Regions from separate parts of the Actinoplanes sp. NPDC023714 genome, predicted to be linked through region 2. Evidence: riboswitches for the same ligand, from Rfam matches in the RefSeq annotation. Region 2 holds a riboswitch; the other holds the start of a gene.
The links. Region 2 has a riboswitch for cyclic di-GMP ahead of AB0G10_RS05280 (Calx-beta domain-containing protein). Riboswitches for the same ligand answer to the same signal wherever they lie in the genome.
Positions count from the first base shown of each region.

Region 1 (8,567 bases), on a different contig from region 2:
GGTCGGCGACGCGGCTCAGGGTGTTATCGAAACCGGACATGCCGGTGAGCGCGTCGCCGTACCGGCTGGCCACCTCGGGCACCTGGCCGCCGCGGCCGGTGACGGCGCCACGGATCTCCGGCAGCGTGCCGAGGACGGTCTCGATCGCGGTGAGGCGCTCGTCCACCAGCGCCGGGATCTCCTCGATCTCCGCGCGGTGCGCCCGGAAGGTCTGCGCCTGGGCGTCGACCGCCTTGGTCGCCTCGCGGTATCCGGTGTCGGCGGCGCCCGGCACGGCCAGGTACGCGAGACCGGCCATCCGCTCGTCATGCACCAGATCGGTCAGCCGGGACAGGTCGGTGCCGAGGGCGGTCAGGTCGGCGACCCGGCCGGTGTCGCTCGCGCGCTCACCGACCTCGCCGAGCCGGACGATGGCGAGGACCAGCACCGCGACGAGCGGAATGAAGATGAGGGCTGCCAGCTTGGCGCGCATGCTCGCGTCCCGCAGCCACGGAAGGCCACCGCGTCGTGCAGCCTGGGCCGAGGATCCCGTGCTCACGACATCTCCTTCGTGGTCGTCCCCGCTCGCCTCCGGCGAAACCGGCGGATCCGGCCGGACGGCCGGCGCATCAGGGGCCGCGGCCCGGCCCCGTCCGGCGCCCGCAGCAAAGCCCGCGCCGAATCCGGCACGGCGGCGATTTCACCAGAACGGCCGACCCTTTGGGAAGGGTGGATCCGCCCGGAAAATACTCGGCTGTCCCCCCGGAAATCGCGCGCACAGGTGTACCGAGGCAGCGACGTCCGGTTTGACGTGCGCGAATGTCTCACCCGCGACCTTCCGTGAAGCCACCGTCACCGTTCCAGCCACTGGGATTCCCGTCCCGTGACCTCGCGAAGGTCTCACGTTCGCAAGGATCGGCACGACGCGACGGACTCGTTGTCCGGCGCGGAATAGTGTCCACTGCGGACGGTGCGTGTGGCAAATGCCCGTACGTCGCCTCGCGATCACCCGTAGTGACGGCCTAGATAGTGACACAGTTCGATGCTTAAGATCCAGACTTTAGGGTGTCTTAATAAGCGGTCCCCGGACTGGCGCGTCACCCGGAACATTCCGTAACGTGCGCGGCATGGCAATTCGGAGCTGGGTGAAGCTACTGGCCACGACGACCGGCGCCGCTGCGGTCGTCGGCGCAGGTCAGCTAGGCCTCGCCTACGGGCTCGGCGTGGTGCACCTGGATCGGGATCTGGACGTCACTGCGAGTGACCAATGGACGTCACAGCTCGCGTGGGTGGCCTGGTTCGCGATGACCGCTGCCGCGGTCGGCGCGATCGTCGGGACCGGCTTCCGGCCCCGATGGCTGCCGCAGCCCATCGGTACGGGTGGAGCGCTCGGCCTCGGCCTCGCCGCCGGTCTCGGCTCCCTCGCGGTGCTTCCGCTGACCATGCAGCCGGCCCGCGCCGCCCAGGTCGCCGGCGTCAACCCGGTCTTCGTGATCGGCGTCTGCGCGGTCCTCGGCGCCGCCGTGGGCATCTTCGCCGCCTGGGCCGCCGCCGCGAAGGCCGTCGCCCGGTGGAGCCTCGCCACGCTGACCGTCCTGGCCTGGATCGTCGCGCTCGTCTCGATCGCCCCGTCGCTGCTGCCCGGCCGCACACCGGGCGAGGTCCGGCTCGGCGTACTCGGCGGCAGCCTCATCCCGGGAGCGGTCGCCGACCACACCGACTTCGTCACCATGCCGGTCCTCGCCCTGCTCTCCGGCGTGATCCTCGGCTGGCTCGCCCGCGGCCGCCGGATGTCGACCGCCACGGTGGCGCTCGCCGGCCTGGCCGGTCCGGCGCTGCTGACCCTCGCCTACCTGATCGCCGGACCCGGCGAGACCACCGGCTTCGCGCTCAACCCGTACTGGGGCGCGATGGTCGCCAGCGGCGCCGGCGTGCTCGGCTCGGTGCTCGCCGTGATCGTGCGGGGCGCGCCGGAACGGGAGGGCGCGGCCGCGGCATCCTCCTCCGACACCGCCGCCACCACCCCTGCCGCCACCCCTGCCGCCGACGCGCCGCCGCTGCCCCGCCGCGACGCGCCGGCACCCGCCCAGCAGTCGGCCATCGCCGCCGCGGCGGCCGCCGCCGCGCAGCGCCCGGAGGCCCAGCTACGCCCCTCGGACACCGGCGTCATCCCCGCCGCCGACCGCCCGCACCCGGTCGCGGACCGCCCGCACCCGCTTGCCGACCGACCGCACCCCCACGCCGACCGCTCGCACCCGCCTGCCGACCGTCCTCACCCCCTTGCCGACCTGGCGAATCAGGCCCCGGCCAACGCGCCGAACTCGCCGTTCACCTCCGGCACCGGCACGCCGTTCGGCCAGGGCCCGTCGCAGGCCGGCCCGTCGCAGGCCGGCCCCGCGCATGCCGCCACGCACCAGGCAGCCGCGCCCCAGGCAGCGCCCGCCCAGGGCCGCTTCTCCCCGAGCCGGCCGCAGGAGCCCGCGCCCCGCTTCTCCGGTCAGCAGGAGGCGGCGCCGAGCCAGCGCCGAGGCTGGCGTGGCCGCCGCTCCGGCCCGGAGAACCCACCGGCGTCCCCAGCCGGCTCGTTCGACGGTTTCGCCACCGGCAACCCGGGTCCCCGGACCGGCATCGACACCGCCGAGCACCCCCGGATCACGCCGCGCCCGCCGGTCGTCGAGCCCACCTCGATCAGCGGCCCGCCGCCGCAGCGCGGCCGGGGTGGACGCCAGGAGTCGGAGTACGTCGACTGGGTGAACGGCCTGGGCGGCGCATGAAGCGTCGATGGACGCCGATGAAATGATCGGTCCGGGAGGTACCGCAACCCCCGCCCGAAAGTGACGATATTCGATGTCCGGGTCATCCCCCACGGCATCGGAGTCCGATCATGCGCACCGACCGGCAATCCCGCCCGCTGTCCCGAATCGGCCGCCTCTTCGCAGGCGTCGCCCTGGTCTTCGCCCTGTCGGGCACCGCTCTGGTCGCGCCCGCGGTCGTCGCGCCGACCGGCACCGACGCGGCTCAGGCCGCCGTACACAACAGCTGCACGATCAGCCGCTGCTCGGCCGCGCGCACCGCGTTCACCGGCTGGCAGTCCCTGGGCTGGCCGACGAGCGCCGGCTGGTACTCCTGGCCGTACGGCAACTACAACTACACCGGCGGCACGTTCTACAACCGCGAAGGTCAACTGCCGTCCGCCACGTACAGCGAATACGACGTCTATTCCCGCGCCCGCGGCGCCTCCCGGGACGCCTACCGCATCGTCGTGAACCGGAGCACGCGCGTCGCCTACTTCACGCCGGACCACTACGTGACGTTCTACAAGCTTTAAAACCTTTCTTCGTACGCGGGGCAGCCGTCCTCCCGACGGTCGCCCCGCCCCCATTTCACCGTTTCGAAAAGCCGCCTCGCACCCCGTTAGCACCCCACCCGCTATCAGGTGCGGTTTCTTCAGAAAAAGTCTCCGCGACCGCTCAGCCCCCCGGAACCCCAGCCGAACAACCTGGCGTCAGCGAGCAACCGCTCACGGCGAAAGAGCAAACCCGGCGCAAGCCGGGGACGCAAAGCCACGGGGCCTTACGGGCCGGCTGGGCTACCGACCTTGGGGAGAAACCTTCTATGCGCAACATGCTGCAGCTGCTTGGTGGAATTGCCGTCGCCGGTGTCGTCGCGGCCGGAAGCACCGCCTTCACCGCCTCCGGCGTGACCAACAGCGGCGGTTTCACCAAGATCGTTGGCGGTGGCACCACCACCATGACGGTCGAGGGCGCAGTCCTCACCTCGGCGAAGCTGAAGGCTGACGCCACGGACGCTAACAAGATCGTCGGCGCGACCCTCGACCTGACGGCTTCCGGCGGCATGACCCTTCCCACCACCTCGACGGTGTCCGGAGTCCTGAAGGGCACCGACAGCGGCAACAACGCAGCTACGTCGAAGGCGCTCACCTGCACCTACTCCAGCGGCACGGTGTGGAACTGCACGGTCGCCAACACGGGCACCGACTACCTCACCGCCGTGACCGACCTCGACGTGAGCGTCGTCGTCGCCTGATCCAGAACGCCTCCGGACGGTTCTCCCGGGTGACACCATGGCTGCTACCGCAGCATTGAGCCGTCACATCACGGAGTAGCCATTCCGAGGTTCCGACGTATCGCCGTGGCCGCCATCTTCATGATGGCGGCCATCGGTGCTTGGGCGGTCGGCACACACCGACTCTCCTACGTCGTCACTCACGGGGTGAGCATGAACCCCACGTACTACGCGGACGATCTGGTCTTCCTGATCAAATTCGATTCCTACGAAGTGGGGCAGATCGCCGCATACCATGGGGTCGGAGGCATTGAGACACTCCACCGCATCATCGGCGGCGACCCGCTCACCGGCTATGTCTTCCAAGGAGACAACAACCCGTCGGCCGACTCGCTCAACCCCACCGCGGATGAGCTCATCGGCCGCGCGGTTCTGCACGTCCCCCAGGGCGGCAGATGGCTGAAACCACTGCTCAGCCCCACCGCTCTCGGGATGTTCGGATTCCTGATCGCCAGTGGCGGCGCAGCCACGGCCACGGCGAGAACCCGCCGGGACGTTCCGCGCGGCAGGCAGAAGAAGAGAGCGAAGGGCATGTCTGGCCAAGGCGGCTCGTGGGCGGTGGTGACGGCCGTGGCCAAGGCGGCCGGTCGGCTGCATCCCGCCATCCGCGCCGTCGCCGCGTTCTCCGCCGTGCTGACCGTTCTCGGTCTCGCCCTAGGCGTGCTCGGATGGATGAAACCGGCGACCCAGATCACCGCTCCCTCTTCGGCTGCGGGCGAGCGGATGACCTTCTCCTACTCCGCTGACGTGCCGCGGAGCGCCGCCTACGACGGCACCACCGCGTACTCCCCCGATCCGATCTACCGGAATCTCGCCGACTTCGTCGTCCTGCGGATGCAGTATCTCGGCAAGCCCGGCGAGGTCGAAGTGAGTGCCCGGCTCTCGTCGTCGGCCGGCTGGCATTCCACCATCCCGCTGGCACAGGCCAAAAAGTTCACCGCACAGCGCTTCGTCGGCACCGTCTCGCTCGATCTCGACGGCTTCGAGGATCGTGCCAAGAAAGCGAGTGAGGCGATCGGCTCGGACATCGGTCCCATCACCGCGACGGTCACCGCGCTCGTCCGTCACGACGACGGCTCGACCTTCGAACCGACGCTGTCGTTCACCCTGAACGACGTCCAGCTCGCTCTCGCCGGCGGCGCGCAGAGCCTCCTTGTCGAACGATCGGCCGCGACATCGGGCGGCGAGGCGTACCCCCGCCAGATCTCCCTTCTCGGAAGGGATCTCCTCACCGCCGCGCAAGCGCGTAAGTATGCGGTCATCCTGCTGCTCGCCGCGTTCATCGGGGCTGCGGCCGTGGCCACGACGGCCTTCCGCCGCGTGCCGCTGCGCACCCGGAACCAGATCGAACGCCGCTACCCGCACCTTCTCGTCCCGGTCGAGCCGATGGCGAGCCCGCCCGGCAAACCGGTCGTGATCGTCGACAGCTTCCCGGCCCTGGTGAAGCTCGCCGAGAAGTACGGCCAGATGATCCTCACCTGGACCCGGCCGGACGGCGCCGACGACTTCGTGGTCCGCGACGACGGGGTGACCTACCGCTATCGGATCGCCTCGGCCGTCCCCCGGCCGCCGCAACCGGAGACGAAGCCGGCGCCGGCCCGCCGGGCGCCCGCCCGCAGAGCCGCCAAGGCCGCCCCGCTCCCGCCCGAGCCCGAGCCCGAGCCGGCGAAGGAAGAGTTCGCGGAGGAGCAGCCCACACAGCCCACGCAGGAGATCTCCTCGCCCACCGAGCCCTCGAAACCGGAGCCCTCGACGCCGGAGCCCTCACCCCTGGAAAGCTCGACACCGGAGCCGGAAGCAGCGAAAGAGCCCGTCGAAGAACTCAAACCCGAAGCACCGAAGAAGCGCGCCCGCCGCCCCCGCAAGAAGGCCGCCGAGCCGGCGGAGACCTCCGAGCCGGCGAAGACCTCCGAGCCAGCGAAGGCCGAAGACCCGGCCAAGGACGAACAACCGGCCGACGACAAACCTCCGCTGCAGCGCCCCATCCGCCTCAAGCCGGAAGCCGAGCGCAAGGCCATGGAGACCCTCGCCGAGCTCAACCAGTCCGTAGGCGCCCCGGCCCCCGAGCCCGAGGCGCACCACGAACCGATCTACGACTTCCTGCCGCACGCAAAGCCGAGCACGACGCCGAGCGCGACGCCGAGCACGACGCCGAGCGCGACGCCGAGCGCGGCGAGCAGCGAGGATCAGGCGGACGGCGCCACCGGCAGGTAGACGCGGCCGCCCGCGTCCACGAACTCCGAGCTCTTCGCCTTCATCCCGGCCGCCCGCAGCTCGTGGCTGATCTTCATGGAGCAGAACTTCGGGCCGCACATCGAGCAGAAGTGCGCGGTCTTCGCGGGCGCCGCCGGCAGCGTCTCGTCGTGGTAGGCGCGGGCCGTCTCCGGGTCGAGGGCCAGTTCGAACTGATCCTCCCAGCGGAAGTCGAACCGGGCCCGGGACAGCGCGTCGTCCCACTCCTGCGCCCCGGCGTGACCCTTCGCGAGGTCGGCCGCATGCGCCGCGATCTTGTAGGCGATCATCCCGGCCTTGACGTCCTCCTTGTTGGGCAGGCCGAGGTGTTCCTTCGGGGTGACGTAGCAGAGCATCGCGGTGCCGAACATCCCGATCATCGCTGCGCCGATGGCCGAGGTGATGTGGTCGTAGGCCGGCGCGATGTCGGTGGCGAGCGGCCCGAGGGTGTAGAACGGCGCGCCCGAGCACAGATCCTGCTGGAGATCCACGTTCTCTTTGATCTTGTGCATCGGCACGTGGCCGGGGCCTTCGACCATCACCTGCACGTCGTACTCCCACGCGATGTGGGTCAGTTCGCCGAGGGTACGCAGCTCCGCGAACTGGGCCTCGTCGTTGGCGTCGGCGATCGACCCCGGCCGGAGCCCGTCGCCGAGGGAGAACGTGATGTCGTACTCCCGGAAGATCTCGCAGAGTTCCCGGAAGTGGGTGTAGAGGAAGTTCTCCCGGTGCTCGGCGAGACACCAGGCCGCCATGATCGAGCCGCCGCGGGAGACGATGCCGGTCACCCGCTCGGCGGCCAGCGGCACGTATTCGAGCAGCACCCCGGCGTGGATCGTCATGTAGTCCACGCCTTGCTCGGCCTGCTCGAGAACGGTCTCCCGGAACAGTTCCCAGGTCAGCTTCAGCGGATCGCCGCCGACCTTCTCCAACGCCTGGTAGATCGGCACGGTCCCGATCGGCACCGGCGAGTTCCGGACGATCGCCTCGCGCGTCTCGTGGATCCGCGGCCCGGTCGACAGGTCCATCACCGTGTCGGCGCCCCACCGGGTCGCCCAGGTCAGCTTCTCCACCTCTTCGGCGACCGAGGAGGTCACCGCCGACGTGCCGATGTTCGCGTTGACCTTCACGAGGAACCGCGACCCGATGATCATCGGCTCGGACTCCGGGTGGTTGCGGTTGGCCGGCAGCACGGCCCGGCCGGCCGCGATCTCCTCGCGCACCACCTCGGCCGGCACGCCCTCGCGCTTCGCCACGAACTCCATCTCCGGCGTGACGATCCCGGCCCGGGCCGCCGCGAGCTGCGTCTTCCCGGTCCACCACGGTTTGCGCAGGGGCGGCAGCCCGACGAGCGGATCACTGCCGGGACCGGAGGTGTCGTAGAGGCGCACCGGCGGCTCGTCGTTGCTCAGCACCACCTCGGTGAACGGGACACCGTCCACATAGACCTTGCGTCGCATACCCATACCTCCCCAAATCAGGATAAAAACGGCGGCGCGAGGCAGCACGAGGCCGCGCACCGGGCTAAAAGGAGGACCTAGACGGCCCAGCCGAAGTGATCCAGCGGCCCGGGTCCCGCCCCGAGTCGCCACGAGCTGCCGCCGCGCAGCCCGCGATGCACGTACTCCTTGGCCGCCGCGACCGCGTCCGGAATCGGATCGCCGGCCGCCAGCCGCACCGCGATCGCCGACGAGAAGGTGCAGCCGGAACCGTGGTTGTTCCGGGTCGCCACCGGCTCGCCGCGCAGCAGCGAGGTCTCACCGCCGTGCCGCAGCACGTCGACCGCGAGCTCACTTCCGGTCACGACGACCGCGCGTGGCCCGAGGTCCGCAAGCTCGGCCGAGGCCGAGGCCATCTCCTCGGCCGTTTCGATCACCCTTCCGAGGAGGGCGCCGGCTTCGTGCCGATTGGGGGTCACGACCATGGCGTACGGGAGGAGCACCCCGACCACGGCCGCCTCGCCGAGCCGGCTGCCCGCGGTCGCCACCAGAACCGGGTCGATCACCAGGTTCGGAAGGTCACCGGCCCGCTCCGCGATCACCTTGGCGACCGCCGGATCCGAGATCATGCCGACCTTCACGGCCGCTACCGGCAGATCGGAGAGAACCGCGTCGAGCTGCGCCGCCACGATGTCCGCCGGCACCCCGTGGATAGCAGTGACCCCTAGCGTGTTCTGCGCGGTGATCGCCGTGATCACCGACGTGCCGAACGCACCCAGAGCCGCAAAGGTCTTGAGGTCGGCCTGAATCCCAGCGCCCCCACCAGAATCC
Region 1 is NZ_JBFAAR010000008.1:197,198-205,764, reverse strand. Features, by position in the region: gene AB0G10_RS31010 (nitrate- and nitrite sensing domain-containing protein) at 1-538, opposite strand, end outside; gene AB0G10_RS31005 (hypothetical protein) at 1,107-2,753, shown strand; gene AB0G10_RS31000 (ribonuclease domain-containing protein) at 2,864-3,307, shown strand; cyclic di-GMP riboswitch class I at 3,502-3,576, shown strand; gene AB0G10_RS30995 (hypothetical protein) at 3,604-4,026, shown strand; gene AB0G10_RS30990 (DUF5305 family protein) at 4,219-6,279, shown strand; gene thiC (phosphomethylpyrimidine synthase ThiC) at 6,252-7,763, opposite strand; gene thiD (bifunctional hydroxymethylpyrimidine kinase/phosphomethylpyrimidine kinase) at 7,835-8,567, opposite strand, start outside.
Region 1: linked by a shared signal. The riboswitch ahead of AB0G10_RS30995 (hypothetical protein) and the one ahead of AB0G10_RS05280 (Calx-beta domain-containing protein) in region 2 are both predicted to bind cyclic di-GMP.

Region 2 (8,567 bases):
TGGGAGCTGATCCGCCGGCTCGCCGCCGACGGCACCACGATCGTGCTGACCACGCACTACCTGGACGAGGCCGAGGCGCTCGCCGACCGGCTCGTCGTGATCGCGGACGGGAAGATCGTCGCCGAGGGCACGCCGGCCACGCTCGGCGGCCGGGGAGCCGCGGCCGCGCAGGTCCGCTGGCGCTCGCCGGACGGGGTGGCGCACGAGGAGCAGCACGAGGATCCGACCGATCTGATCCGTCGTCTGGTCGCCACGGGGGCAGATCTGACGACGCTCACGATCACCCGGCCGACCCTGGAAGACACCTACCTTCGCCTGATCGGTGGTGCGGCATGAGCACGCTGGGTATGAGCGCCCGTCGAGGAAACGTCGAGCTGCTCCAGTTCGTCCGGGACAAGACGGCGCTGGTCTTCACGTTCGCCTTCCCGGCGATGCTCCTGCTGCTCTTCGGGACGATCTTCGGGGACGAGTACAACGACGCCGGCGTCAGCGCGAGCCAGGTCTTCACGGCCAGCATGATCGCGTACGGGGTGCTCAACACCGCGTTCGTGACGATGGGGGCCGGGCTCGCCATGGACCGGGAGGACGGGACGCTCAAACGCCTCCACGGGACGCCGATGCCGGTCTCCGCGTACCTGATCGGCAAGGCTCTTCTGGTCCTGGTTCTGAGCCTCGCCGAGGCAGCGCTGCTGATCCTCATGGGTGTGCTCGTCTTCGACATGCCGCTGCCGGACGCCCAGCACTGGGTCACGTTCTCCTGGATCTTCCTGCTGTCGGTGATCGCCTGTTCGCTGCTCGGCGTCGCGGTGAGCGCGCTGGTCCGCAACGCCCGCAACGCCGGCGCCATCCTCAACGTGCCGGTCGTGGCGCTCCAGTTCGTCTCCGGCGTGTTCATCCAGCCGATGAGCCAGCTGCCGGACTGGCTGATCACGGTCGCCTCGCTCTTCCCGGTGCGCTGGATGGCGCAGGGCTTCCGGTACGTCTTCCTGCCCGAGTCGGCGGCCAGCCAGGAACTCGACGGCTCCTGGCAGCTCGGCACGGTGGCGTTGGTGCTCGGCGCGTGGTGTGTGATCGGATTGGTGCTGTGCCTGGCGACCTTCCGGTGGAACAACAGCGAGCGTTAACGATTCCCCCCGAATAGGTTCGGGGGGTTTCCTCCCTGCACACCAGGGATTCCCCAGCTCGGACCGCAGTGATCCACCGTCCCGGGAGGAGGCGATCAGATGTCTTACGTCGTCAGCGCCGGCACGGTTGCGTTCAGCCGTGACGAGGATCGTCCTCGCGGCGTTGAGGTCGCGGTCTGCGATGTAGCCACAGATCGTGCACTCGAAGATGCGCAGACCCAATCCGAGGCGTTCCTTGGTTCTCGTTCCGCACTCGGCGCAGGTCATGGTGGTGTACGCGGGCGGCACCAACACCACCTTCCGGCCCGCCCGCTTACCTTGAACGATCAATTCTTTTTTGCAGGCGCCGATGGCTGCGTCGGCAGCCTTGCGGGCCATGCGTGTCTTGGCGAGGAACGTAGGCTTGAAATCCTCGACCGCGATCAGCGCGTGGTGCTCGGCCACCCGTCTCGCCCAGATGCGGGCGTCGTGGCTGTTCTGCCGCGCGGCCCGCTTCTCGACCCGGGCGGCTTGCCGCTTGGCGTTCAGGTAGCCCTTAGATGGCGCGAGACCCTCGGGGCGGCGTCGTCGGGCCATCCTGCGCTGGGCCTTGGCTCGTTCGGCGGCACAGCGGCGACGGTGGCCGAGATGCGGCAGGTCGAATGCCGGGTCGGTCGTGGTGGCCGTGCTCTTCACGCCCCAGTCGACGCCGATGCCAGGCAGGTCCGCCTCAGGAGTCTCGGCACGATCGCGGCGCACGACGAACGAGGCGTACCAGTGGCCGAGGTTGTCTCGATAGACCCGCACGCTGGTGGGATCGGATGGCAGCTTGCGGGACCACACGATCGGGACGGTGACCTTGCCGGGAAGGCGCAGGCGACCGTCCTTGATCCGAAAGCCCCGCGTGGTGTATTCCAGGCTCGGGAAGACCTCCTTGAGCCGCTTGACTTTCGGCCGGCCCCGGCCTTTGACCTTGAACGAGGCGTCCAGGGCCGCGGCGTAGGAGCGCAGCGTCTGCTGCTGAGCCACCTGGGAGCCCTCGCGCAGCCAAGTGAACCGGGCACGCGCCTCAGTCAGCATCCTCGACAGTTTGCAGAGGGTCGGCTTGCGGCCTGCCTTCTGTTGATGGACAGCCTCATTCCACAAGAACCGGCATTTGCCCCACTCGACCAGCATCGCGGCCTGCGCCTGAACGCCTGGCCGCAAACGGTAGGTGTATCGCACCGTCTCGATCATATTGATCATCATCATAGTCGAAGTTGTGGTCGGCAGGTGCAGGCGAAGCCTGGAAGTCCCACGGAAGTAGGTTCAATGAGCTCCACCACCTCACCTCCGGCGCTCTGGCTCTGGGATCTCTACTTCGCGGTGGTCGCGGTCGCGGTGGCGGCCGCGATCGTCATGGTGGACGGCTATTCGATCGCGCTCCGCGCCGGCGCGATCGCCGCCATCGCCGCGATGGCGGTCCTGCACGCGGTCGCCGGCCGGCAGCTGATCCGGCGGGAGGCGGCGAACACCTCGGCCCTGGTCGTCTGCGTGGCGCATCTGATGCTCTTCGCCGTGGCGATCGCCTGCGTGCCGGTGGCGACCTGGCTCATGTTCGCGGTCCTGCCGATCTTCTTCATGCTGGTCCCGCTGCGCCGGGCGATCGTCCTCGTGGTGGTCGCGAACGTGATCCCGGTCCTGCTGGAGCTCCGGGCCGACCCCGGCGGCATCGGCATCGACCTGGTGATCGCGGCGATCTCCACCGGCGCCGGGGTCTGCATCGGGGTCTGGATCACCAAGATCGTCGAGCAGAGCCAGGAGCGCGCCTCGCTCATCGCCGAGCTCTCCGAAAGCCGGGCCGAGCTGGCCCGGCTCTCCCACGAAGCCGGCGTCGCGGCCGAGCGGAACCGGCTGGCCGGGGAGATCCACGACACCCTGGCGCAGGGCTTCACCAGCATCATCACGCTGATCCAGGCGACCGACCCGGAGCTGAAGGACGAGCGCCTCGCCCTGGCGGTGCGCACCGCGAGGGAGAACCTGGCCGAGTCGCGGGCGCTCGTGGCCGCCCTCTCGCCCGCGGCGCTGGCCTCGGCCTCGCTGCCCGAGGCGATCCGCCGGCAGGCCGCCCGGTTCAGCGAGGAGGCCGGCGTGGATTCCACGGTCCGGGTCACCGGGGATGTGCGGGAGCTGCCCACCGCCGTCGAGGTGGTGCTGTTGCGGGCGGCGCAGGAGGCTCTGACGAACGTACGCAGGCACGCGAACGCCGGTTCGGTGTCCGTGGTGCTGGCGTACTCGGTCGATGCGGTGCGGCTCATGGTGCGGGACGACGGGTGCGGTATTTCCGACATTTCCGAAATGTCGGGTGGGTTCGGGCTTCCCGGCATGAAGGCCCGCGCCGATCAGGTCGGCGGCACGCTCACCGTGCACGGCTCCGACGGCACCACGATCGAACTGGAGATCCCCGCATGATCCGGATCCTGCTCGTCGACGATCATCCCGTGGTGCGGATGGGCCTGCGCGGCATGCTCGACGCCGAGAGCGACCTCACCGTGATCGGCGAGGCGTCCTCCGGTACGGCGGGGGTGGCCCAGGCGGTCGTCCTCCGCCCGGACATCGTGCTGATGGACCTGCGGATGCCGGACGGCGACGGGGTGGAGGCCACCGGCCGGATCCTCGCCGAGGCGCCCGGCGTCCGGGTCATGGTGCTGACCACCTACGAGTCGGACCGGGACATCCTGCGGGCCATCGAGGCGGGTGCCTCCGGATACCTGCTGAAGGACGCCTCCCCGGCCGACCTCGCCGACGCGGTCCGGGCGGCGGCCCGCGGCGAGACGGTCCTCGCGCCGAGCGTGGCCTCGACCCTGGTGCGGCAGGTCCGCACCCCGGCGCCGCCGGCGCTCTCGGCGCGGGAGACCGAGGTGCTGCGGCAGGTGGCGGCCGGCCTCACCAACGCCGAGATCGGCAAACGCCTGTTCATCTCCGAGGCGACCGTGAAGACCCACCTCCTGCGGATCTTCAACAAGCTGGACGTGGCGGACCGGACGGCGGCCGTCACCACAGCGATGCGGCATGGGCTACTTGAGGGCGATTCGACTTAAAAAACCGTTCTGCCGGTAAGGGGACGATACGCCGGTTAGATTACGGAAGGCGCGACCTCATGCCGGATCACGATCCGGTGTTTGCGCTGCTCACATACCGGTTCCCCGGTGCCTGGGCGGCCATTTTCGTTTTCGGCTGTCAGGCGCGGTACCCGAACAGGCAAACCCGTCGTGAGGCGGGGGCGCAAAGCCAGGGGCCTCCCCGAACGGAGGTAGCCCAGCCGCCGAAGGAGAAAGAAACACATGCGCTATCCACAAGCCCATGCGGCCAAGAGCGGCTCGATTCCGTTCGCGCTGCGTGGCCCGAAGTCGATGCGACGGGCCCTCTCGATCGCTGTTGCGGCGGCGGTGGGTCTCGTCCCGACGGTCATGATCACCTCGCCCGCACACGCGGCCGCCGGTGACGTGACGATCTCGTCGCCCACGATCACCGAGGGCGGTGACCTCGTCTTCACGCTGACCCGGGAAGGCGCCGGGTCCGGCCAGACCATCCCGACGGCGACCTACACGCTCCGGACGGAGGCGGGATCCGGTAACGCCGCGACGGCGGGCACCGACTTCGTCACCTCGCCGTCACCGACCTCCGTCAGTTTCCCGGACAGCGAGACCAACGTGACGCGGACCGTGACGGTCCGCACGATCGACGACGCGCTCTACGAGGGCGCCACGCCCGAGACGGTGAAGCTCGTCGCCACGTCGGGCGGGACCACGGTGGAGGGCTCCGGCTCGATCAGCGACAACGACGACGCGCCGGGATACACGCTGACCACGACCGGTCCGGTCACCGAGGGCAGCGGCGCGAAGGCGACCCTGACCGCCAGGCTGGACGCTCCGTCCGGGCTGGAGACCGTGGTCACCCTGACCGCGGTCGACGGCACCGCGACCAAGGGCAACGACTACACCGACTTCGGCTCCGGTCAGAACACGATCACGATCGCCAAGGGCAAGACGAGCGCGACCAAGGACATTGTGGTCGGCAAGGACGACGTCCGGGACTCCGCCGAGCTCGAGAACTTCACGGTGACCGGCACCGCGACCAACGTCGCGGCCCCGGCCAACACGTCGGTCCAGGTCGGCATCACCGACATCGACCCGCTTCCGAAGGTCAGCATCGCCGACTCGCTGACGGCCACGGTGTCCGAGGGCGCCGGCACCAAGACGATCCCGCTGGAGCTCGACCTCGGCTCGGACAAGCCGGTCACGGTCCGCTGGGACGCGATCCCGCCGACCGCCAAGAACGAGGACCACGAGCTGGCGACCCAGGGCACCGACTTCGGGTACCCCGCGTCGACGTCGCGGACGGTCACCTTCCCCGCGCGGGACACCGCCGAGGACGCGACCATCACCATCACCGACGACTCGTTGAACGAGGCGGACGAGGACTTCGGCGTTCAGCTGGCGAACCCGTCCAACGCCGAGCTCGGCACGCCGTCGAAGGCCGACATCACGATCACCGACAACGACAGCAGCCAGCCCGACGTCACCATCGACACCACCACGGTGCAGGAGGGCAACAGCGGGCGTGCCAGCCGTACCATCACGGCGAAGCTGAGCGCGGCCTCCGGCCGGACCGTCAAGGTCAAGTGGGCGACCGAGGCGGAGGCGCCGGCCATCGGCAAGGCCACGGCGGTGAAGGACTTCGTCTCGAAGTCCGGAACCCTCACCTTCCCGGCCGGCACCACCACCCAGACCTTCTCCGTGGACGTCGTCGGCGACACGGTCTACGAGCCGGGTGGCGGCACCGGTGAGACGTTCAACATCGTCCTGAGCGACCCGGTCGGCGCGGCCAACCCCACGCCCACCAACGCGGTGACCATCACCGACGACGACTCCAAGCCGACGTTCGTCTTCGACGACATCGCGATGCCGGAGGGGAACGAGACCAGCGCCGTGCTGCTGCCGGTCAAGCTCAGCAACGGCAGCGAGAGCCCGGTCACCTTCGAGCTCACCGACCCCGGATCCGGCACGGCGGTGACGACCAACAGCGGCGTCGGGGGGAACGACTACGCGGCCGGCAGCGCCGAGGTGACCATCCCGGCGGAGAGCACCACCGGTTACGGCGTCATGCTGATCAACGGTGACCTCGTCAACGAGCGCGACGAGACCGTGAACCTCACCCTCACGCCCAAGTCAGGTGACTCCTACCTCAGCAGCACCCGTGTCACCGGCACGTCGGACTCGCTGGTTCTGACGCTCGAGAACGACGACAAGGCGCCCGAACTCAAGATCAACGATGTCACGGGCGAGGAGGGCGGCACCGTTGCGGTGACCGGAACCGTCTCCGGCGTCTCGGACCAGGCGATGACCGCGACGATCGCCTTCGCCGGTGCGTCCGGCAACGGGGTGAAGGCCGCGGACGCCGCTGACTTCATCAACCCGGGCACCCAGACCGTCAGCATCGACCCGGGCACCGAGCCGGGCTCGGTCGTGGCGATCACCGATGTCCAGATCGCCGATGACGAGGTCAACGAGCCGAACGAGACCATCCGGGTCAGCGGCACGAGCCTCGGCGGCTTCGGTTCGGTGACCGAAGGCTGGATCACCATCGCGGCGAGCGACGGCGGGGCTCCGGAGACGCCGGGTGCGCCGACGATCAGCACGCCGGCCGCCTCGATCAAGGGTGCGGGCAACGCGACCATCACCGGTAAGGCCACGGCCGGCGCCACCGTCGACCTGTGGGGCGCGCCGTTCGGCGCCGAGGGTCCGGCGGTCAAGCTGAAGAGCGTCACCGCCAACTCGACGGGCGCGTACACCTTCACGCACGCGATCACCCAGGGCTTCATCTTCCAGGTCGCCGTCGGGGACATGAAGTCGAAGGAACTCGCGGTCCGGGTCATGCAGACCCCGGTCCTCACCGCCACCTCGCCGAGCCGGGGCAACTTCACGGTCACCGTCACCGGTAACCCGAAGGGCGCCGGCCAGGACATCCTGGTGCAGAGCTGGGTGAGCGGCGCGTGGAAGACCGTCTACAAGGGCAAGACCGGCACCAACGGTGTCTACAGCATCAACAAGAAGCTGACCAGCGGGAAGTCGCTGACGTTCCGGGCCTTCGTCGCCGGTAACACCGGCGTCGGCGTCCTGGGCGGCTGGAGCGTCTCCAAGAAGGTCACCGTCAAGTAGTCCTTGAGAAAAGGGGGCGGCCATGCGGCCGCCCCCTTTTTCCGTGGGTCAATCCACTTCGGCGACCGCCTGCGCGAACTGCGCAGAGTACAACCGCGCGTAGGCCCCGCCGGCCGCCAGCAACTCGTCGTGCGAGCCCTGCTCGACGATGCTGCCGTTCTCCATCACCAGGATCACGTCGGCGTCGCGGATCGTGGAGAGGCGGTGGGCGATCACGAAGCTCGTACGCCCGGTCCGGAGCGTGTTCATGGCGCGCTGGATCAGCACCTCGGTCCGGGTGTCCACCGAGCTGGTGGCCTCGTCGAGGATGAGGATGCTCGGCTCGGCCAGGAACGCCCGGGCGATCGTCATGAGCTGCTTCTGCCCGGCGCTGATGTTCGAGCCCTCTTCGTCGATCTTCGTGTCGTAGCCCTCGGGGAGCATCCGGACGAAGCCGTCGACGTGGGCGGCCTCGGCGGCCTGCCGTACCGCTGTCATCTCCGGCGAGCCGGAGGCCCCGTACGCCAGGTTCTCCGCGATGGTCCCGCCGAACAGCCAGGTGTCCTGCAGGACCATGCCGATCTGCTCGCGCAGCTGCTCCCGCGGCATCGTGGCGATGTCCACCCCGTCCAGGGTGATCCGCCCACCGGTCACGTCGTAGAACCGCATCAGCAGGTTGACCAGGGTGGTCTTGCCGGCGCCGGTGGGCCCGACGATGGCGACGGTCTGACCCGGCTCGACGGTGAGCGTCAGGTCCTCGATGAGCGGCTTGTCCGGCAGATAGCGGAACGAGACGTTCTCGAAGGTGATCCGGCCCCGCACGTGCGGCATGTCGAGGGGCGCCGGGTCGGGCGTCTGCTCGGCCGCGTCGAGCAGGGCGAACACCCGCTCGGCCGAGGCCACGCCGGACTGCACCAGGTTCGCCATGCTGGCGACCTGGGTGAGCGGCTGGCTGAACTGCCGGGAGTACTGGATGAACGCCTGCACGTCGCCGAGGGTCAGCGTGCCGGATGCCACCCGCAGGCCGCCGACCACCGCGACCAGCACGTAGTTGACGTTCGAGATGAACATCATGGCGGGCTGGATCAGGCCGGAGATGAACTGGGCGCGGAAGCTGGACGCGTACAGCTTGTCGTTGTGCTCGCGGAACGTCTCGGCGGCCTCCTGCTGCCGGCCGAAGACCTTGACCAGCGTGTGGCCGGTGAACATCTCCTCGATGTGGCCGTTCAGCTGGCCGGTGGTCTTCCACTGCGCCACGAACTGCGGCTGCGACCGCTTGCCGATC
Region 2 is NZ_JBFAAR010000001.1:1,105,113-1,113,679, forward strand. Features, by position in the region: gene AB0G10_RS05255 (ABC transporter ATP-binding protein) at 1-336, shown strand, start outside; gene AB0G10_RS05260 (ABC transporter permease) at 333-1,124, shown strand; partial or broken gene AB0G10_RS05265 (transposase) at 1,281-2,354, opposite strand; gene AB0G10_RS05270 (sensor histidine kinase) at 2,415-3,554, shown strand; gene AB0G10_RS05275 (response regulator transcription factor) at 3,551-4,183, shown strand; cyclic di-GMP riboswitch class I at 4,333-4,412, shown strand; gene AB0G10_RS05280 (Calx-beta domain-containing protein) at 4,427-7,303, shown strand; gene AB0G10_RS05285 (ABC transporter ATP-binding protein) at 7,352-8,567, opposite strand, start outside.